Regions from separate parts of the Planomonospora antibiotica genome, predicted to be linked through region 2. Evidence: riboswitches for the same ligand, from Rfam matches in the RefSeq annotation. Region 2 holds a riboswitch; the other holds the start of a gene.
What was found. Region 2 has a riboswitch for glycine ahead of gcvT (glycine cleavage system aminomethyltransferase GcvT). Riboswitches for the same ligand answer to the same signal wherever they lie in the genome.
Positions count from the first base shown of each region.

Region 1: another riboswitch for glycine. It lies ahead of gcvP (aminomethyl-transferring glycine dehydrogenase); the one in region 2 lies ahead of gcvT (glycine cleavage system aminomethyltransferase GcvT).

Region 1 covers NZ_BMQE01000016.1:39,066-49,677, forward strand. The annotation lists gene IEZ06_RS16645 (mannose-1-phosphate guanyltransferase) at 1-860, shown strand, start outside; gene IEZ06_RS16650 (double zinc ribbon and FHA domain-containing protein) at 1,274-1,786, shown strand; gene ftsR (transcriptional regulator FtsR) at 1,813-2,463, shown strand; gene IEZ06_RS16660 (bifunctional nuclease family protein) at 2,542-3,021, shown strand; gene IEZ06_RS16665 (MerR family transcriptional regulator) at 3,166-3,786, shown strand; glycine riboswitch at 3,802-3,894, shown strand; gene gcvP (aminomethyl-transferring glycine dehydrogenase) at 4,056-6,911, shown strand; gene IEZ06_RS16675 (hypothetical protein) at 7,027-7,809, shown strand; gene IEZ06_RS16680 (hypothetical protein) at 7,917-8,294, opposite strand; gene IEZ06_RS16685 (alpha/beta hydrolase family protein) at 8,376-8,978, shown strand; gene IEZ06_RS16690 (DUF5999 family protein) at 9,044-9,235, opposite strand; gene IEZ06_RS16695 (TetR/AcrR family transcriptional regulator C-terminal domain-containing protein) at 9,659-10,252, opposite strand; gene IEZ06_RS16700 (hypothetical protein) at 10,436-10,612, shown strand, end outside.
Region 2 covers NZ_BMQE01000022.1:19,627-30,238, reverse strand. The annotation lists gene IEZ06_RS20225 (amino acid deaminase/aldolase) at 1-664, opposite strand, end outside; gene IEZ06_RS20220 (DUF6286 domain-containing protein) at 818-1,447, shown strand; gene IEZ06_RS20215 (hypothetical protein) at 1,751-3,517, opposite strand; gene IEZ06_RS20210 (L-serine ammonia-lyase) at 3,669-5,078, opposite strand; gene gcvH (glycine cleavage system protein GcvH) at 5,157-5,546, opposite strand; gene gcvT (glycine cleavage system aminomethyltransferase GcvT) at 5,543-6,640, opposite strand; glycine riboswitch at 6,674-6,769, opposite strand; glycine riboswitch at 6,770-6,868, opposite strand; gene IEZ06_RS20195 (gamma-glutamyl-gamma-aminobutyrate hydrolase family protein) at 6,988-7,683, opposite strand; gene IEZ06_RS20190 (3-oxoacyl-ACP reductase) at 7,686-8,450, opposite strand; gene IEZ06_RS20185 (aldehyde dehydrogenase family protein) at 8,465-9,808, opposite strand; gene IEZ06_RS20180 (glutamine synthetase family protein) at 9,811-10,612, opposite strand, start outside.

The sequences.
Region 1 (10,612 bases), on a different contig from region 2:
GCGACGCCGACATGAAGGTCGTGGTCGACTGCGCCGGGGGCACCTCCTCCCTGGTGCTGCCGAGCCTGCTGGGCCGGGTCGGGGTCGACGTGCTGACCGTCAACAACCGGCTGGACGAGGCCTCGCCCACCGAGACCTTCGCCGAGCGCCGCCGCGACCTGCAGCGCCTGGCGGAGCTGGTCGGCTCCTCCCGGGCGGCGTTCGGGGTGCGGTTCGATCCGGTGGGCGAGCGGGTCTCGCTGGTCAACGAGACGGGCCAGCTGATCAGCGAGGAGCGCGCCCTGCTGGTCGTGCTGGACCTGGTCGCGGCCGAGCGGCGCGGCGGCAGGGTGGCGCTGCCGGTGACCACCACGCGGGTGGCCGAGCAGGTCTGCCGCTTCCACGGCGTGCAGGTCGAGTGGACCTCCACCGCGCTCGACGCGCTCACCGCGGCCTCCCGCGCGCCGGACATGGTGTTCGCCGGGGACGGGCGCGGCGGGTTCATCGTGCCGGAGTTCGGCCCGGCGGTGGACGGGCTGGCGGTCTTCCTGCGCCTGCTCGGCCTGGTCGCCAGAACCCGGCTCTCGCTCAGCCAGATCGACGCCAGGATCCCCGTCGCCAGGCTGCTGCGCCGTACGGTGCCGACCCCCTGGGCGGCCAAGGGGGCGGTGATGCGCTCGGTCATCGAGGCGGCCGAGCGCCAGCGCATCGACACCACCGACGGCGTGCGGGTCGTCGGCGAGGACGGGAGCTGGACGCTCATCCTGCCCGACCCCTCCGAGGCGGTCACCCACCTGTGGGCCGAAGGCTCCGACGCCGACTCGGCGCAGGTCCTGCTGGAGCACTGGGCCCGGATCGTGGAACGGGCGGCCGGCCCGTGAGCCGGACGGGCGGGGATCGAGGGCCTGCGGGGCGCAGGGGATCCGAGGCGGGAGAGGCTCCGCGGGACGCAGGAGAACCAGGTACGGGAGAGGCTCCGCGGGACGAGGGAGAACCGGGTACGGGAGAGGCCTGCGGGGCGGGGCCCCGGGCCGGGAGAGGCCTGAGGGACCTGGGAGGACCCGGCAGGCGGCACGACGCGCCCGACTTGGCGAAGATATGGACCTTGGGCCTTCCCCGCCTGTAACTTTGTCCCCGACCGAACCCCCGGTCCAGTGCTCGCCTTGACCTTTGCGCCTCAGCGGCGTAAGTTGCGGCATTCGCAGTTTGAGCAAACACTTGAGAAGCGAAGAAGCGAGGCGCGCATCCCCGAGCACCGTTGCCGCGCCTTCGCGGTAGGAGGCCGAGCCGATCGATGCCGAGCGTCTACTGCACGCAGTGCGGTCATGCCAACCCCGAGGACGCGCGTTTCTGTTCTCGCTGCGGGTCGCCGCTGACCAGAGCCGAGACACCCGGAGACAGCACGTCGACGATCTCCCTCTCCGGGATCGAGGCCTACGAGGCGGAGACAGGGGAGGCGCTCCTCGCCGAGCGGCAGGCCGTCGAGCAGCTGCCCCCGGGCACGGCCCTGCTCGTCGTCCAGCGCGGACCCAACGCCGGCAGTCGCTTCCTGCTGGACAGTGACCTCACCACCGTGGGCCGCCACCCGGAGAGCGACATCTTCCTGGACGACATCACCGTCTCGCGGCGCCACGTGGAGTTCTACCGGCGCGGCGGAGGCGTGTTCACCGTCCGTGACGTGGGCAGCCTCAACGGCACCTACGTCAACCGCGAGCGGATCGAGGAGGTCCCGCTCTACGGCGGTGACGAGGTGCAGATCGGCAAGTTCCGCCTGGTGTTCCTCACCCGCGGCGCCGCTGGAGGATGATGAGCCCGCAGGCCGCTCGTGCGCACATGAGCATCGGGGAGGTGCTCGCCCTGCTGCAGGGCGAGTTCCCCGACGTCAGCATCTCCAAGATCCGTTTCTTGGAGGGCGAGGGGTTGATCGAGCCGGAGCGCAGTCCCTCCGGCTACCGCAAGTTCACCTACGCCGACGTCGAGCGGCTCCGCTACATCCTCAGCGAGCAGCGCGACCGCTACCTGCCGCTGCGGGTGATCAAGGATCGGCTGGAGGAGGCCGACCGCGAGGAGCGGCCCGTCGCCCGGCCGCGCGCCGTGCCCTCGGAGGCGCAGCCGGAGGTCCGGCTCAGCCGCGAGGAGCTCCTGGCCGCCGCCGAGATCGACGAGGAGACCCTGGCCGAGCTCGAGGACTACGGACTGCTGGCGGCCGTGGCCCGGCACTACGACGCCGAGGCGCTGGCCGTGGCCCGCAGCGTCGGCGCGCTGTCCGCCTTCGGCCTCCGGGCCCGCCACCTGAGGGCGGTCAGGGCCGCCGCCGAGCGGGAGGCCGGGCTCGTGGAGCAGGCCGTCGCGCCGCTGCTGCGCCGTCGCGCGCCCGGTGCGATCGACCGGGCGGACGAGACCGCCAGGGAGATCTCCGGCCTGCTGCTGGAATTGCACGCCTCCCTGCTGCGTTCCGGTGTTCGTGGGGTCCTGGGCCGGTGAGGGCCTGACCGGGCGCCCGCGCCCCCGCGGGTGTTACGTTGAATGAAACGGTTGAACCCAGCGAAAACGGAGCAGCCCGTGTTGCAGATGGAGGTCGTGGGCGTCCGGGTCGAGATGCCCTCCAACCAGCCGATCGTCCTGCTGAAGGAGGCACACGGGGAGCGCTACCTGCCGATCTGGATCGGGATGACCGAGGCGACCGCGATCGCCATGGCGCAGGCCGAGGAGCCGCCGCCCCGGCCGCTCACGCACGACCTGTTCCGTGACGTCATCGACGCGCTCGGTGTCCGGCTGACCACGGTGAACATCGTCGCGCTCCGGGAGGGGATCTTCTTCGCGGACCTGGTGTTCTCCAACGGCGCCGAGGTGAGCGCCCGGCCGTCGGACTCCATCGCCCTGGCCCTGCGCACCGGCGCCCGCATCTTCGCCAGCGAGGACGTGGTCAGGGAGGCCGGAGTGATCATCCCCGAGGACCAGGAGGGGCAGGAGGACGAGGTGGAGAAGTTCAGGGAGTTCCTTGACCAGATCTCGCCGGAGGACTTCGGCCGTGCGGGGTAGGAATTTCGGTGCATTTACGCTTCACGACGCGCCGAGTGGGGTCGTTGACTGAGGCAGATCCCAGTCTTACGGTGCGAGTGAACCTGTGGCCGTGTACAAACCCCCAGATCAGGCCATGGGATGAGAGAAAGCCGGAGGTCCGCAGTGGCGGTCAGCAGCGGCGAAGGAAAGGCGGCCGGCCAGGATGATCCGGGGCGGCGCCGGTCGGCGCGCCAGCGCGCCGGAGAAGAAGGCCTGCTGTTCGACGGGCGACCGGTGAGCCCGCCCGCCGACGTCGGCTATCGAGGCCCCACGGCCTGCACCGCTGCCGGGATCACCTACCGGCAGCTGGACTACTGGGCGCGTACCGGGCTGGTCGAGCCCACGGTCAGGGCCGCGCACGGCTCCGGCACCCAGCGGCTGTACGGCTTCCGCGACATCCTGGTGCTCAAGGTCGTCAAACGCCTGCTCGACACGGGCGTCTCCCTGCAGCAGATCCGGATCGCCGTGCACCACCTGCGCTCCCGCGGGGCCGGCGACCTGGCCCAGATCACCCTGATGAGCGACGGGGCCAGCGTCTACGAGTGCACCTCGCCCGACGAGGTCATCGACCTGCTCCAGGGCGGCCAGGGCGTGTTCGGCATCGCCCTGGGCCGGGTCTGGCAGGAGGTGGAGGGCTCCCTGGCGGAGCTCCCCGGCGAGCGTGCGGAGAGCGACGAAGGCCCTTTAGGCGATCACCCCGGCGATGAGCTGGCCCGCCGTCGGCAGGCTCGGCGCACGGGGTAAAGTTGGTCTCGCTGACGACCCTGTGCGGGAGAGACCCCGACCATGATCGGGGCGCCGAAGGAGCAACCTCCCCGGAATCTCTCAGGCACCCTGTACCGCACGGACGAGGCAACTCTGGAAAGCAGGTGCGTCCGCCAGGCGCGTCTCACCGACGGTGAAAGCCTCCCCGCCAGGGGCAGGTGAAGCTCTCAGGTCGAGATGACAGAGGGGGAGATCCGGCCCGTACGCCCGCGCCCAGCGCCGGTCTCCACCGCCTCGGGAGGCTTCCCATGACCGACCTGTCACCCCTCAGCGAGCTCGCTCCCCCGCCGTTCGCCACCCGCCACATCGGGCCCGACGACGCCGACCAGACCCGCATGCTGGAGGCGGTCGGATTCGCCTCCGTCGCCGACCTGACCGCGGTGGCCGTGCCCGAAGTGATCCGCTCCGCGGACCGGCTGGAGCTGCCCTCGGCGGCGAGCGAGACCGAGGCGATCGGGGAGCTGCGCGCGCTGGCCGCCCGCAACACCGTGCTCACCTCGATGATCGGCCTCGGCTACCACGACACGGTCACCCCCGCGGTCATCCGCCGAAACCTGCTGGAGAACCCCGGCTGGTACACCGCGTACACGCCCTACCAGCCGGAGATCTCCCAGGGCCGGCTGGAGGCCCTGCTCAACTTCCAGACCGTCGTCTCCGACCTCACCGGGCTCGACATCGCCGGCGCCTCCCTGCTGGACGAGGCCACCGCCGCGGCCGAGGCGATGACCCTGGCCCGCCGCGCCGGCCGGGCGAAGTCGGACGTGTTCGTGGTCGACGCCGACGCGCTGCCGCAGACCAAGGCCGTGCTGCGCACCCGCGCCGAGCCGCTCGGCATCGAGCTGGTCGAGAGCGACCTGTCCGGACAGCTCCCCGAGTGCTTCGGCGTCCTGGTGCAGTACCCCGGCGCGAGCGGCCGGGTCCGCGACTTCCGCGCGGTCGCCGAGGCCGCCCGCGCCCGCGGCGCCCAGGTCGTGGCCGCCGCCGACCTGCTGGCCCTGACGGTGCTCACCCCGCCCGGCGAGCTCGGTGCGGACATCGCGATCGGCTCCTCCCAGCGGTTCGGCGTCCCGCTCGGCTTCGGCGGCCCGCACGCGGCCTACATGGCGGTCCGCGAGGGCCTCCAGCGGCAGATGCCCGGCCGGCTGGTCGGCGTCTCCCAGGACGCCGACGGGCGCCCCGCCTACCGGCTCGCGCTGCAGACCCGCGAGCAGCACATCCGCCGGGAGAAGGCCACCAGCAACATCTGCACCGCGCAGGTGCTGCTCGCCGTGATCGCCGGCATGTACGCCGTCCACCACGGTCCCGACGGCCTGCGCCGGATCGCCCGGCGCGTGCACCGGCTCGCCGTGGTGCTCGCCGAGGGCCTGCGCCAGGGCGGCGTGGAGGTCGTGCACGACGTCTTCTTCGACACCGTGCTCGCCCGGGTGCCCGGCCGCGCGGAGCGGATCGTCGCGACCGCCCGCGACAACGGGGTCAACCTCCGCCTGGTCGACGCCGACCACGTGGGCGTCAGCTGCGACGAGAGGACCGAGCTGCTCCACCTGGAGCAGGTCCTGGCCGCCTTCGAGGTCAGCGGCGCGGTCCTGGCCGACCTGGACGCCGCCGCGCACGACGCGCTCCCCGCCGAGCTGCTCCGCACGAGCGACTACCTCACCCACCCGGTCTTCCACGCCCACCGCTCCGAGACCGCGCTCCTGCGCTACCTGCGCCGGCTCCAGGACAAGGACGTCGCGCTCGACCGGTCGATGATCCCGCTGGGCTCCTGCACCATGAAGCTCAACGCGACCACCGAGATGGAGCCGATCACCTGGCCGGAGTTCGCCGGCCTGCACCCGTACGCCCCCTCAGACCAGGCCGAGGGCTACCTGGAGCTGATCAGGGAGCTGGAGCGCTGGCTGGCCGAGGTCACCGGCTACGACGCCGTGTCGATCCAGCCCAACGCCGGCTCCCAGGGCGAGTTCGCCGGCCTGCTGGCCATCCGCGCCTACCACCGGGCCCGGGGCGAGGCCGGGCGCGAGGTCTGCCTCATCCCGTCCTCGGCGCACGGCACCAACGCCGCCAGCGCCGTCATGGCGGGCATGAAGGTGGTCGTGGTCGCCTGCGACGACGACGGCAACGTCGACCTCGACGACCTGACCGCCAAGATCGAGGCGCACCGCGATCGGCTCGCCGCGATCATGGTCACCTACCCGTCCACGCACGGCGTGTACGAGGAGGGCATCACCCGGGTCTGCGAGCTGGTCCACGAGGCCGGCGGCCAGGTCTACGTCGACGGCGCCAACCTCAACGCCCTGGTCGGCCTGGCCAAGCCCGGCGAGTTCGGGGCCGACGTCTCCCACCTGAACCTGCACAAGACCTTCTGCATCCCGCACGGCGGCGGCGGTCCCGGCGTCGGCCCGGTCGCGGTCCGCGCCCACCTCGCCGACTACCTGCCCGGCCACCCGCTGCGCGAGGGTTCGGCGGTCGGCCCGGTCTCCGCCGCGCCGTACGGCTCGGCCGGCATCCTGCCGATCTCCTGGGCCTACATCCGGATGATGGGCGGCGAGGGCCTCAAGGCCGCGACCGAGCAGGCCATCCTGTCGGCCAACTACCTGGCCCGCCGGCTGGCCCCGCACTACCCGGTCCTGTACACCGGCCGGGGCGGGCTGGTCGCCCACGAGTGCATCGTCGACCTGCGCCAGATCACCAAGGAGACCGGCGTCACCGTCGACGACGTGGCCAAGCGCCTGGTCGACTACGGCTTCCACGCGCCGACCATGTCCTTCCCGGTGGCCGGGACGCTGATGATCGAGCCGACCGAGAGCGAGGACCTGGCCGAGCTCGACCGGTTCTGCGACGCGATGATCGCGATCCGGGAGGAGATCGGGAAGGTCGCCTCGGGGGCCTACGACCGGACCGACAACCCGCTGCGCAACGCGCCGCACACCGCCGACTGCGTCGCCGCCGACGAGTGGCCCCACGCCTACACCCGCACCGAGGCCGCCTACCCGGTGCCGTCGCTGCGCGAGGGCAAGTACTGGTCGCCGGTGCGCCGCATCGACCAGGCCTACGGCGACCGCAACCTCGTCTGCTCCTGCCCGCCGCTGGAGGCGTACGAGGACTGACCCGCCCGCCGTACGGCCCGCCCGCGCAAGCCGCACGGATCACCGCGTATGCGAAGACGCGGACGGCCCCGAGTCGTTAGGCTCGGGGCCGTTCCTTACCCGGGGAGGATCTTGAATGCCGGACGTCGACACACACCCCCTGGAGGTCGCGCGCAGGCTGGCCGAGGACGGCGACCTGGACGGCGCCGCCGCGATCCTCGCCGAGCTGGCGGCCGAAGCCGACGGGCCCGACCGGGCCCAGGCGGCGGTGGGGCTGGCCGTGGTGCTCCAGGAGCGGGGGGACGTGCCGGGGGCCCGCGCCGCCGCGCGCACCGCGCTGGCGACCGGTCATCCGGAGTTCGCCGCACAGGCGGCCTGCCTGCTCGCCGAGAGCTTCGAGAGCGAGGACCTGACCGATCAGGCCAGGGCGGCCTGGCAGGCCGCCCTGGGGCTCGGGAACCCCGGCTACGCGCCGCTGGCGCACATGGCCCTGGCCCGGCTGGCCGCGGACGAGAGGGAGGCGGAGGAGGCGCTGCGGGCCGCCCTGGCCACCGGGGACCCCGAGATCGCCTCCCGGGCGGCCCAGCGGCTGGCGGAGTTCCTCCTGGAGGAGGGGGAGCCCGGCGAGGCGGCCGACGTGCTCCTGGAGGCGCTGGCGGTGCCGGACGTGGCCGATCCGCCGCGGCTGCGGGTGCTGCTCGGTGTGGCGCACCTGGAACTGGCGTGCGCGGAGTTCGAGGGGGCGGTGGAGGAGGGCGGCGACGTCGAGACGAGCGCGCTGGCCATCGAGCTCCTGGCCCGGACCCTCCCGCTGCGCGGGCGCGACGAGGACGCCGAGCGGGTGTGGGGCTACGGCCTCGGCCACGCCGACGAGCGGCTGGCCGCCCAGGTCCGGCTGCGCCGCGACCGCGACCTGTGAGCGCGGGCGGACCGTGACCGCTCGGGGCCGGGCCGCCGGCCCGGTGGCCGATCCTCCCGCGGGACCACCCCTCCGCGGACGGCACGGCCCCGGAGGGGGCGACCGGATCAGTAGTCGCGGTAGTCGCGGCGGCGCCAGTTGCCCAGCGCGTGGGCGAGGTTGACCGCGATGATGCCGCCCCAGGCGAGCAGCAGTCCGGCGACCCCGGCCTCGCCCGCGGCGATGCCGGTCAGCGGGATGCCGATGCCCAGCGAGCCCAGCGCGATCGTGGCCGACGAATCACCGCTCCTGCGCTGCTTCTTGGGGGGCGGTCCGTACGGCGAGGAGCCGGTGGCATGGACCTCGGCCCGCACGCGGGCGGCGATGGTCGCGTCGAGCCGCTCGACGAACGACTCGACGAGCGCCGTTTCGTACTCGGGGCCCAGTTCGCGCCGGGCGTCGAGGGTGGCGCGCATGTCCTGGCGGATGTCGTGGTTTTCCTGCACGTTCCCAGTCTGCACCCTGCGCGGGGGCATGGCATCGGTCATGAGGACGAGATCCGCGGACGGCACCGGTAGCGTTCCCCCATGGAGATCGTGACGCCGCACGGCCCTGCGCGGGCCGAGATCGACCCGGTTCCGGACCCCCGGTTCCTACTGGTCCTCACGCACGGCTCGGCCGGGGGAGTGGACGCGCCGGACCTGCTGGCCGTACGGGACGCCGTGCTGGGGATCGGCGGCCTGGTCGCCAGGGTGACGCAGCCGTTCCGGTTGCGCGGTGCGCGGGCGCCGGGCTCGGCGGTCAAGCAGGACGAGGCGTGGGCGGCCGCGGTGGCGGAGCTCCGCCGGAGTCACCCCGGCCTGCCGATGGTGCAGGGCGGGCGGAGCAACGGGGCCAGGGTGGCCTGCCGTACGGCGGGCGCGGTGGGGGCCGAGGCGGTCGTCGCACTGGCCTTCCCGCTGCACCCTCCGGGCAGGCCGGAGCGCTCCCGCGCGCAGGAACTGCGCGCTGCGGGCGTGGACGTGCTGGCGGTCAGCGGGGACCGGGACCCCTTCGGCATGCCGGAGGCGGAGGACGTCGCACGCCTGGTCGTGCTGCCGGGGGAGGGACACGACCTGAAGAAGGACCCCGCCCGGGTGGGCGAGGCCGTGGCCGGGTGGCTCGACGCCGGAGCGCGGACCCGGCGCTGATCGGGCAGAGCGCGGACCCGGCGCCGATCAGGTGGAGCGCGGCCCGCCCCGGGCGACGCGGATGCTCAGGAGACGCCGGCCAAGGGGCGGTGCGGCTCGATGACGGCACCGTCGGGCAGCAGCTCACCGGTGTCCTCGAACAGCACCACGCCGTTGCAGAGAAGGCTCCACCCCTGCTCGGGGTGGGCGACCACGGTGCGGGCGGCCTCGCGGCCCGGCCCATCGGCGGAAGGGCAGGACGGCTCGTGCGGGCACATCGGCGTGCCTCCAGATCTCTCGTGTCGGCTCGCCGGGGTCGACGTCGGCGATCGGCGGACACCGTCACCGACGGGACCCCGTTCCCACGTATGACGGGGGACGAGCGTTTGCGGTTGGCATATGACGGTGCGCGCCTCGAACGGGGTGAGGCGCGCACACTGGACAACTCAAGTGTGCGACGGGTCACACCCGTGCGACATAGTCAGTTAGGACCGTTTGAGGGCCATTGGAAGTGGCCCTTCGGTCCCAGCCGGGGACGTGACCTATGACACCGCTGTGTGACCTATGACACAGCGTGCCGCATCACCCGATAACCGGCCAAGTGCGACACGCCGGAGATTGTGTAAACGATCGGTTGCGAACCGGAGACCCGGCCGGAGCCGCCTTCCGCGTCCCGGGCCTTCCGCGCCGGCCCGGGACGGTCAGCCGCGGGTCAGGCCGGCCAGCAGGGCGTCGAGTCCCCGCTCGAAATCCGCGTCGGCCGCCGCGCTGCCGCCGCCCCTGGAGGGCGGCAGCCACGGCTCGGCGTCGTCGTCCGGGCCGGCGGGCTCGGCCCAGCTCGACTGCTGGACCTCCACCGCCACCGCGCCGAAGACGTAGGCGCGCAGCGCCCGCACGGCCTGGGACGCGTCCGGCAGCCCCGCCTCGGCCAGCTGCTCGATCTGCTCCCGCACGGCCATCGCGGCCTGCCCCTTGGGCGGCTTGGTCAGCGCGAGGGCGAGCACCCCGGGGTGCTCCCGCAGCGCGGCACGGCTCGCCCGGCACCATTCGCGCGCGGTCTCCCGCCAGTCGCCGCCCGGCTCCACGTGGACGGTGGTGACGTGCTCGGCCAGGGCGTCCATCAGCGCGTCCTTGCCGCGGGGCAGGTGGTGGTAGATGGCCATCGCCTCCACCTGGAGCGCGTCGCCCAGACGCCGCATGGTCAGCCGCCGCAGCCCCTGGCTGTCGGCGATGTGCAGGGCCGCCTCGATGATGCGCTCCCTGGACAGGGGGATCGGTGGTCGCTTGGCTGGCATGGAGCCATCCTGCCACCAGCTGCCTTACTGTGTAAAGGAAGTCGCCGGTTCCGGCGTGGCGCGTCCGCCGCGCCGGTGCCGCCCGCGCGGTGCGCCGCCCTCCCCTGAGTACGAGGGCCCGCGCCGGACGGCGTAGGCTAACCGCTGTCACCAGCCGGGCAGTCAGGCGAGAGAGGGTAGAAGATGGCGTTTTTCCGACCGCGAGTGAGCCGGGAGGCGGAGGTTCGCTACCACGCTGACCAGGAGGTCGGGAAGAGCTTCCCCGAGCTTCTGCGGAAGGCCCGCCTGGCCGAGGCCGCGCTGCGCGAGGTGCAGGCCGCCACGACCTCCTCCACCGAGCGGCGGGCCGCCGCCCTGGTC
Region 2 (10,612 bases):
GTTCGCGGCGGGAGCGGGCCTGCATCCAGCGGATGGCGCGGGCGGTGAGGGGGTGGCCGGGCGGGTCGTCGCCGACTCCGGCGATCTGGGCTTCGTAGGCCATGACGCCGGTGAGGCGGAGGCCGGGGCGTTTGGCGATGTCGGCGGCGAGGTCGGCGGCCTGGTCGGCGTCGCGGACGGGGGAGCGGAGGGCTCCGGCGCGCAGGCGGCCGCCGAGGGCGGTGTAGCCGGCGTCGACGTCGAGGCAGAGGCGGATCTCGTGGCGGTCGCGGAGTCCGGCGGTGGCGGTCTCGATGAGGTCGAGGTGGTCGGTGCGGTCGACCATGAGGGTGATCTCGCGGGCGGCGCGGGGGTCGGTGGTGAGCCGGGTCATGGCGGTGCGGTCGGCGGTGGGGTAGGCGACGAGGATGTCGCGCAGGCCGGTGGAGGCGAGCCAGAGGGCTTCGGGGAGGGTGTAGGCCATGGTGCCGGTGTAGCCGTCCATGGCGAGGATGCGTTGGAGGACGGGGCGGGAGCGGATGGACTTGCTGGCGACGCGGATGGGTTTGCCGCGGGCGCGCCGGGTCATGTCGGCGGCGTTGGCGCGCAGGGCGGCGAGGTCGAGCACGGCGAACGGGGGTTCGAGGTGCGCGGTGGCCCGGTCGTAGCGCTGGCGGTCGTCCATGGGGGCAGGATAACTCCGCCCGACCATACATGAGTAGCTCTCATGTTAACCGGCCGCGGGTAAATTCTTCCTCCGGATCGGGTCAGCAATCGCGTGGGCCGGTGCGTCGTGCCGTACCGGGGCGGGGGTGGGCGCCGTAGACCTGGCCGGGTGATGACTACTCTCCAGGAGATCCTGGCGGGCCCGGGAGGCGCGCCGGAGGCGCCCGAGGGGCCGCGGCCGCAGGCGGGCGGGCGCAGGGCGGCGCGGTTGCTGCGGCCGAGCCGGGGCCCGGCGGGCGCGGTGGTCGCGCTGGCGGCCGCGGTGGTGCTGTCCGCGCTGGCGGCGGGCACGGTGACGCTGCTGAGCGGGTCGTCCTCGGCGCTGGCGGTGTACGGCCGGCTCGCGGCCGGGCCGGGTGCGCTGAGCTGGTCGGACCCGGTGGTGCTGGGGGCGGCGTTGGGCGTGGTGGCGGTGGGTGCGGCGCTGGTGGCGGTGGCGGTCGTGCCCGGGCGGCCCCGGCTGGTGCCGCTGGAGACGGGGGATCCCCTGGCGGTGATCGGCCTGACCCGGTCGGGGCTGCGCCGTACGCTGCGGGCCGCGGCGGAGTCGGTGGACGGGGTGGGCCGGGCGCGGGTGCGGCTGGGCCGCGGCGGCGTGGAGGTCCTGGTGGTCGCGGAGACGGACGGGACGGGGCGGTTGCTGCGCCGGGTGGGGGCGGAGGTCGGGGACCGGCTGGCCGCTCTGGGCGCGGTGTGCGGTGACGAGGTCGTGGTGCGGTTGCGCGGCCGGGGGATCGGATGAGGGTCTTTCCGGACGGTCTGCGCGGCCGGGGGTCCGATGAGGGCGTTTCCGGGCGGTCTCCGGGGTCGGGGGTCCGATGAGGGTGTTTCCGGGTGGTCCGGGCGGGCGGAGGGGCTGATGAGGGCGTATCTGGGCAATCGCATCGGTCTGACCGTCACCGGGCTGGTGCTGGCCGGGGCGGGGGCGTACGGCGTGCTGCGCGGGCTGGGGGAGGTCCCGGGGCACGCGGCGGAGGCGCCGGTGCTGGACCCCGGACTGCCGGCGCGGCTGGCGGAGGACCCCGGGGCGGGGTGGCTGGCGGCGCTAGTACTTGTAGTACTGGGGCTTGTCGCGGTCCGCTGGCTGCTGCGGTCCCTGGGCTGGGGGCGGCGGGGCCGCCGCAGTGAGACCGGGATCGCGATGCTGGGGGTCGCGCTTAAAGAAGTCGAAGGGCTGAGCCGGGTCCGGGTCCGGACGGTCGAGGGGGACCGGATCCGGATCGGGGTACGCTGCGGGCCCGCGACCGACGTCGGCGAGCTCGTAGCGCGGATGAACGAGGACGCCGTCGACAGGGTTCGGCGGGCGGTAGGGGACGATGCGCTGGGGGTCTCCGTCCGGGTGCACGTCCGCCGTCGCTGAGGCCCGCCGGGCGGCCTGGTCCGGGGGGCTCACGGGGTCCTCGGCGGGGGCGCCGGGGGTGTCGGCGGCGGTCTCGGAGTCGCGCCCGCCGAAGGCCAGTCCGGCGGCCAGACAGGCGAGGGGTGCGGCGACCGCCGCGTGGCGGTGGTCGAAGGCCGAGGTGAACTGCGGCAGCGCGATCAGGGCGGCGGCCGCGGTCCAGGGCGGGAGGAGGGCGCCGCCGAGGCGCCGCCAGCGGGTCAGGACGCCGATCAGGCCGATGGCCAGGACGACGCCGAGGAAGGGTCCGCGCAGGAAGCCGTGTTCCTGGTAGGCGCGCAGCCAGCTCGCGTAGGGGTCGACGAGGCGCGGTTCGCCGGGGTCCGCCTGGTAGGCGGTGGCGAGCTCGGCGGCGGTGCGGCCGCCGGCGGCGGGGGTGTCGGGTAGCGAGGCGGCGGCGTCGGGGAAGACGTGGGCGCTCTGGTCCTCCGTGGTGGGGTAGACGCGCCGGTCCCAGTCGAAGACGTGGGCGAGGTCGGTGAGTCCGGTGCGCAGGAAGTCGGCGGGCTGGGCTCTGACGGCCTGCAGGGCGAAGTCGCCGGCGAGCGCGTCGCGTTCGGCGGGGGAGCCCTGGAACCTGTTCAGCGGCGAGCCGCCGTCCGAGAGGTAGGCGGGGGGCGGCTTGCGCTCGCCGGGCGGTTCGGCGGGGCAGAGGGCGGCGGCGGGGCCGGTGGGCCTGATCCGGGCGCAGTCGGCGAAGGTCGTCGTGCGGGCCCAGAGGTGGGCGTTGCCGCGGGTCAGGCCGTGGTCGCCGAACTCGGTCCTGAACCAGGCGGCGTGCGCGCCGAGGGTCAGGGCGGCGGCCGCGGCGGCGGCGGTGACGGCTTTCCAGCCGGCGCGGCGGACGGCCAGGCAGACGAGGACCAGCAGGAGCAGCGGCAGGCCGATGACGCGGGTGGCGGCGGCCGCGGCCAGGAGGGTGCCGGCGAGCAGGGCGGTCCGGGCGGACGGGCGGCGGTTCCACAGCAGCAGGGTGAGGGCGAGCACGGTGAGGGTCTGGAAGAGCGCGTCCGCCGTGACGAGGTGTTCGAGCTGGATCTGGTGGGCGTCGAGCAGGGCGGGGAGCGCGGCGAGGGTGGCGCCCCAGCCGGGGAGCCCGGCCAGGCGGCGCAGGAGGAGGTAGACGCAGCAGGCGGTGGCGAGGCCGAGCAGGTGCTGGGCGACGACCACGGCCTGCACGCTCTGCAGCGGGCTCAGCAGCCGCAGGAAGAGGGGGTAGCCGGAGGAGTGCGACTCGGTGGGGCGGAGGGCGAGGGCGGCGTCGAGGTGGGTGAAGGAGTCGGGCCAGAACCACAGGGCGGGGCGGTAGCCGAGTACGGCGAGGGCCCGCAGGGCGCCGCCCGCCGGCAGCGCGACCAGGAACAGCCAGTGGGCGCGGAGGAAGCGGCCCGCCGGTTGGGCTTCCGTCGTCACGCGACCTCCCTGACCTTCACGAACAGGTTGACCACGATAGTCCCAGGGACGGGCGGTCTCGTCCGCGATGACGGACTTGGCGGTGCTTGAGGGTGTTCGCAGCGTCCGCCCGGATGTCCGCCCGGCCGGCCTGCCGGGCGGACGTCCGCCGTCAGCACTCGATGACGTTGACGGCGAGGCCGCCGCGGCTGGTCTCCTTGTACTTGTCGAGCATGTCGCGGCCGGTGTCGCGCATGGTCTTGATGGCCTTGTCGAGGGCGACGAAGTGCCGGCCGTCGCCGCGCAGCGCGATGCGGGCGGCGGTGATGGCCTTGATGGAGGCGACGGCGTTGCGCTCGATGCACGGGATCTGGACCAGGCCGCCGACGGGGTCGCAGGTCAGGCCGAGGTTGTGCTCGATGCCGATCTCGGCGGCGTTCTCCACCTGCTCGGGGGTGCCGCCGAGCACCTCGGTGAGTCCGGCGGCGGCCATCGAGCAGGCCGAGCCGACCTCGCCCTGGCAGCCGACCTCGGCGCCGGAGATGGAGGCGTTCTCCTTGAACAGCACGCCGATGGCCCCGGCGGTGAGCAGGAAGCGGACGACGCCGTCGTCGTCCGCGCCGCCGCCCGGCCGGCCGTCCGCGCCGTCGGCTCTGCGGACGAAGCGGTCGTAGTAGGTGAGGACGGCGGGGATGATGCCGGCGGCGCCGTTGGTGGGGGCGGTGACGATGCGGCCGCCGGCGGCGTTCTCCTCGTTGACGGCGAGGGCGAACAGGGAGACCCAGTCCATCGTCTGGAGGGGGTCGCTGCCGGGGTCCTCGGCCTGCAACTGCCGGTGGAGCTGGTGGGCGCGCCTGCGGACCTTGAGGCCGCCGGGGAGCATGCCCTCCTTGGCGATGCCGCGCCGTACGCACTCGGACATGACGCGCCACAGGTCGAGCAGGCGGGCGCGGATCTCGTCCTCGGTGCGGCCGAAGGCCTTCTCGTTCTCCAGCATCAGGCCGGAGACGGACAGGCCCGTCTCGCGGCACCGGGCCAGCAGTTCGGCGGCGGTGGTGAAGGGGTGCGGCAGTTCGGTGTCGTCGGCCTTGATGCGGTCGGCGCCGGTGGCGTTCTCGTCGACGACGAAGCCGCCGCCGACGGAGTAGTAGACCTTCTCGCGGAGGGTCTCGCCGTTCTCGTCGAAGGCGGTGAAGCGCATGCCGTTGGGGTGGCCGGGCAGTGAGATCTTCCGTTCGAAGACGAGGTCCTCGCCGACGACGAAGGGGATCTCGCGGGAGCGGTACAGCCGGATGGTCCCGGAGGACCTCATGGCGGCCAGCCGCTCGTCGACGGTGTCGACGTCGACGAGTTCGGGTTTCTCGCCGGACAGGCCGAGCAGGACGGCCTTGTCGCTGCCGTGGCCCTTGCCGGTCAGGCCGAGGGAGCCGTACAGCACGGCCTCGACGCGGGCGGTCTTGTCCAGCAGGCCGTCGCGGTCGAGGCCGCGGGCGAAGCGGTGGGCGGCGGCCATCGGTCCGCCGGTGTGGGAGCTGGAGGGGCCGATGCCGATTTTGAAGAGGTCGAAGACGCTGATCGCCATTGATCGGTCCTTGTCCTTACGTCACCGGGACCGCGCGCGCCGGGCGGCGCGCGCGATCACGGCGCGGGAGAGAAGATTTCAGGATTCGCCGGAGGTGAGGGCGGTGTACTCCTCGGCGGAGAGCAGGTCGGCGGCGTCGCCTTCGAGGCGGACGCGGAACAGCCAGCCCTCGCCGTACGGGTCGCCGTTGACCAGGGAGGGGTCGTCGACGACGGCGGTGTTGACCTCGACGACCTCGCCGCCGACGGGGGCGTAGATGTCGCTGACCGACTTGGTCGACTCGACCTCGCCGACCGCGTCGCCGGCGGCGACGGTCGCGCCGACCTCGGGGACCTGCACGTAGACCACGTCACCGAGGGCCTCGGCGGCGTAGGCGGTGATGCCCACGGTGAGGACCAGGCCGTCGTCGACGCCCGCGATCCACTCGTGTTCCTTGGTGTAGTGCAGTTCGTCGGGAATGCTGCTCACTTGTTCCTCCTGTAGAAAGGCAGGTCGACGACCTCGACCGGCTCGTGGCGGCCCCGGATGTCCACCGCCAGCTCTTCCCCCGTCGCGGCGGTGTCCACGTAGGCCATGGCGACGGGCCTGCCGAGCGACTGCGAGGGGGCCCCGCTGGTGACCTCGCCGACGACGGTGCTGCCGCCGGAGGCCAGCACCACCGGGTAGCCGTGGCGGGGCACGCGGCGGCCGGCCGCGACCAGGCCCGTCAGACGGCGGGCCGGGGGGACGTCCTTGAGGGGTTCGAGGGCCGCCCGGCCGACGAAGTCGCCCGGTTTGTCAAACTTCACCACACGGCCGAGGCCGGCGTCGAACGGGGTGAGGGCGGTGGACAGCTCGTTGCCGTACAGCGGCATGCCCGCCTCCAGGCGGAGGGTGTCGCGGGCGGACAGGCCGGCGGGGAGCAGGCCGTGCGGCTCGCCCGCCTCGGTGAGCGCGGTCCACAGCGGCTCGGCGTCGTCATTGGCGACGAACAGCTCGAAGCCGTCCTCGCCGGTGTAGCCGGTGCGGGCGATGAGCGCCTCGCGGCCGGCGACGGTGGCGGGCAGCCCGGCGTAGTACTTGAGGCCGCCGAGGTCGGCGTCGGTGAGCGCGGCGAGGATCTCCTGGGACCTGGGGCCCTGGACGGCGACGAGAGCGTACTGCTCGGAGCGGTCCTCGACGACGGCGTCGAAGCCCTTGGCCCGTTCGGCGAGCCTGGCGGCCACGGCGGGGTAGTTGGAGGCGTTGGCGACGACCATGAACTCCTCGGGGGCGAGGCGGTAGACGATCAGGTCGTCCAGCACGCCACCGCGGGAGTTGACGATCATGGTGTAGCGGGCGCGGCCGGGCTCCAGCACGGACAGGTGGCCGACGAGCGCGTAGTCGAGGGCCTGGCCGGCCTGCGGCCCGGTCACGAAGATCTCGCCCATGTGGGAGAGGTCGAACAGGCCCGCGGCCTGGCGGACCGCGTTGTGCTCGGCTGACTCGCTGCCGTAGCGGAGCGGCATGAGCCAGCCCGCGAAGTCGGTCAGGGTCGCGCCGAGAGACGTGTGGACGCCGCGCAGTGGCGTGGGTCGGGGCATGATCGCACCTCAGGCATGGGTCGGATGAGAGCATCCTCCCCCTCTGTCGTGGATGCCTGAGAGTTTCGCCCGGTTTTTACCGGACTTTCACCTTCGGCGAGACCTCGGGGGCCTGCTTTCCAGAGGGCACCTACCCGCACGGTCCTTTGCCTTGAGAGGTTCGCGGGGAGGGCTTGCTCCTTCAGGGGTCCTGGCCTGGATGTCAGGACGCTCTCCCGCACGGGGTTCACATCGGTGTCGCGGCCAGCCTAACGGCCCGGGACCGCCGAGCGAAATCCCCCGCCGGGACCTCTCCGCCGCCCCGCCACCACCGCCGTCGTGCCCCCCTGCCCCGGCCGCCGGCGCGCTCAGCGGCGGGCGTGCCCGACGAGCGCCTCGAACAGGGCCGATTCGTCGTCGGCCTCGGGGTGCCACTGGACCGCCAGGGCGAAGGGGTGGTCCGCCAGCTCCACGGCCTCGACGGTGCCGTCCTGGCTCCGGGCGGTCACGGTCAGGCCGTCGCCCAGCCGGTCGGCGGCCTGGTGGTGGTAGTGGGCCACGTCGTCGGTCTCCACCCCGAGGATCGCCGCGATCCGGCTGCCGGGGGAGAGCCGTACCGGCATGCGTCCGAAGGCGCCCGGCGCGGGGGCGTGCCCGGTGTGGCCGACCGCGTCGGGCAGGTGCTGGCAGAGGGTGCCGCCCAGGGCCGTGTTGAGGATCTGCAGGCCGCGGCAGACGCCCAGGAACGGCAGGCCGCGGTCCAGGGCCGTCCGGACCAGCCCCAGCTCGGCGTCGTCGCGGAAGCCCCGGACATGGCTCGTGCGCTCGTGCGGGCGCTCGCCGTACCGGGCCGGGTCGATGTCGCCGCCGCCGACCAGGATCAGCCCGTCCAGGCGGTCGGCCAGGACGGAGGGGTCGCCGGCCGGGGGCAGGATCACCGGCTGGCCGCCCGCCCGGACGACGTGGTCGACGTAGTCGTACGGCAGGAGCGCCGCGGGCGTCTCCCAGACGGTGAAGCGGGCGGGCTCGACGTAGCAGGTGACGCCGATGACGGGACGGGGCACGGCTACAGCGGGGTGACGTAGGCGCCGGAGATGCCGCCGTCGACCAGGAACTGCGAGGCGGTGACGAAGCTCGCGTCGTCGGAGGCCAGGAACGCCACCGCGGCGGCGATCTCGGCGGCCTCGGCGAACCGGCCGAGCGGGACGTGCACCAGGCGGCGCCGCGCCCGCTCGGGGTCGGCGGCGAACAGCTCCTGCAGCAGCGGGGTGTTCACCGGTCCCGGGCACAGCGCGTTGACCCGGATGCCCTCGCGGGCGAACTGCACGCCCAGCTCCCGCGACATCGCCAGCACGCCGCCCTTGGAGGCGGTGTAGGAGATCTGGCTGGTCGCCGAGCCCATCACCGCGACGAACGACGCGGTGTTGACGATCGAGCCCCCGCCGCGCCGCCGCATGTGCGGGATGACGTGCTTGCAGCACAGGTAGACGCTGGTCAGGTTGACCTCCTGGACCCGGCGCCAGGCCTCCAGGCCGGTCTCCAGGATCGAGTCGTCGTCCGGCGGGGAGATGCCGGCGTTGTTGAAGGCGATGTCCACGCCGCCGTAGGCGTCGGCCGCCGCCTGGTACATCCGGACCACGTCGCCCTCGTCGGTGACGTCGGCGCGCACGAACAGGCCGCCCACCTCGGCGGCGGCCTTCGCGCCTGCGGTCTCGTCGACGTCGGCGCAGACCACCTTCGCGCCCTCCTGGGCGAACCGGCGCGCGGTGGCCAGCCCGATCCCGCTCGCCGCGCCGGTGATGACGGCCACCCGGTCCTGCAGGCGCTGCATCGGTCCTCCCTGCATCAATCCTCCGAAATGAAGACGTTCTTGGTCTCGGTGAACGCGGACAGGGCGTCCGCCCCCAGTTCGCGGCCGAGCCCCGACTGCTTGAACCCGCCGAACGGCGTCCAGTAGCGCACCGACGAGTGGGAGTTGACGGAGAGGTTGCCCGCCTCGACGGCGCGGGCCGTGCGCAGCGCCCGCCCCACGTCGCGGGTCCAGATCGAGCCGCTGAGGCCGTACCGGGTGTCGTTGGCGATCCGTACGGCGTCGGCCTCGCCGTCGAACGGGACGACCGACACCACCGGGCCGAAGATCTCCTCGGTGAACGCCGGGTCGGTGACCTCGGGCGTCAGGACGGTGGGCGGGAACCAGAAGCCGGGTCCGGACGGGCAGGAGCCCTGCAGGTAGGGGGTGCCGGTGACGAAGGAGGCGACCCTCTCCCGGTGGGCGGCGCTGATCAGCGGTCCCATCTCGGTGTCGGCGGCGCGCGGGTCGCCGACCTTCACCGCGAGCACCGCCTCCGCCAGCAGGCCGAGGAACTCGTCGTAGACCGGCCGTTCCACGAGGACGCGGGAGCGGGCGCAGCAGTCCTGGCCGGCGTTGTCGAAGACCGCGTACGGCGCGGTGGCGGCGGCCTTCGCCAGGTCGGCGTCGGCGAAGACGATGTTGGCGCTCTTGCCGCCCAGCTCCAGGGTGAGCCGCTTGACCCGCCGGGCGCACACGGCGCCGATCTCCTTGCCGACCTCGGTCGAGCCGGTGAACACGATCTTCGCGACGTCCGGGTGCTCGACGAGGCGGGCGCCGGCCGTCTCCCCCTCGCCGGGCACGACCTGGAGCACGCCCTCGGGCAGGCCGGCCGCGAGGGCCAGCTCGGCCAGGCGCAGCGCGGTCAGCGGGGTCTGCTCGGCGGGTTTGACGATCACGGTGTTGCCCGCCGCCAGCGCCGGGGCGGCCCCCCAGGTCATGACGACCATGGGGAAGTTCCACGGCACGATCACCCCGACGACGCCCAGGGGCTCGGCGAAGGTGACGTCCCAGCCGCCGGGCACCGGGATCTGCCGGCCGTGGTCGCGCTCGGGCGCGCCGGCGTAGAAGTCCAGCACGTCGCGGACGTTGCCCGCCTCCCAGCGGGCGTTGTCGGCGGTGTGCCCGGCGTTGGCGGTCTCCAGGGCGGCCAGCTCGGCGGCGTGGGAGTCGACCAGCGCGGCGAAGCGGCGCAGCAGCCGGGCGCGGTCGCCGGGGGCGACCCGCCGCCAGGCGGGGAAGGCGGCCTTCGCGCGCTCCACGGCGTGGTCCACCTCGGCGGCGCCGGAGAGCTCGACCTCGGCGAGGACCTCCTCGGTCGCCGGATTGACGATCTTCATGTTCACATCCGTTCGAATCCGCGCACCAGCTCCCAGTCGGTGACGGCCGCGTCGAAGGCGGCCAGCTCGACCCGGGCGGCGTTGGCGTAGTGCGCCGCGACCTCCTCGCCGAAGGCGTCGCGGGCGAGTCCGGAGCCCTCCCACAGGGCCAGGGCGTCGCGCAGCGTGCCCGGGACCGTTTCGGAGCCGGAGGCGTAGGCGTTGCCGGCGAACGGCTCGCCCGGCTCCAGCCCGTTCTCGACGCCGTGCAGCCCGGCCGCGATCATCGCGGCGACCGCCAGGTAGGGGTTGACGTCGCCGCCGGGCACCCGGTTCTCGACCCGCAGCGACGCGCCGTGGCCGCCGACCAGGCGCAGCGCGCAGGTCCGGTTGTCCACGCCCCACCGGACGGCGGTGGGGGCGAAGCTGCCCGGCGCGTACCGCTTGTAGGAGTTGACGTTCGGCGCGTAGAGCAGGGTGAACTCCCGCAGGCAGGCGAGCTGCCCGGCGATGAAGCGCCGCCCGGTCTCCGACAGTCCGTACGGCCCCGGCCCGGCCATGACCGGGTCGCCGTCCGGCGAGCGCAGCGACAGGTGGATGTGGCAGGAGTTGCCCTCGCGGGCGTTCGGCTTGGCCATGAAGGTCAGCGACATGCCCTCCTGGGCGGCGATCTCCTTGGCGCCGTTCTTGTAGACCGCGTGGTTGTCGCAGGTGGCCAGGGCGTCGGTGTAGCGGAAGGCGATCTCGTGCTGGCCGAGGTTGCACTCGCCCTTGGCCGACTCGACGTACATCCCGGCGCCCTCCATGCCGAGCCGGATCCGGCGC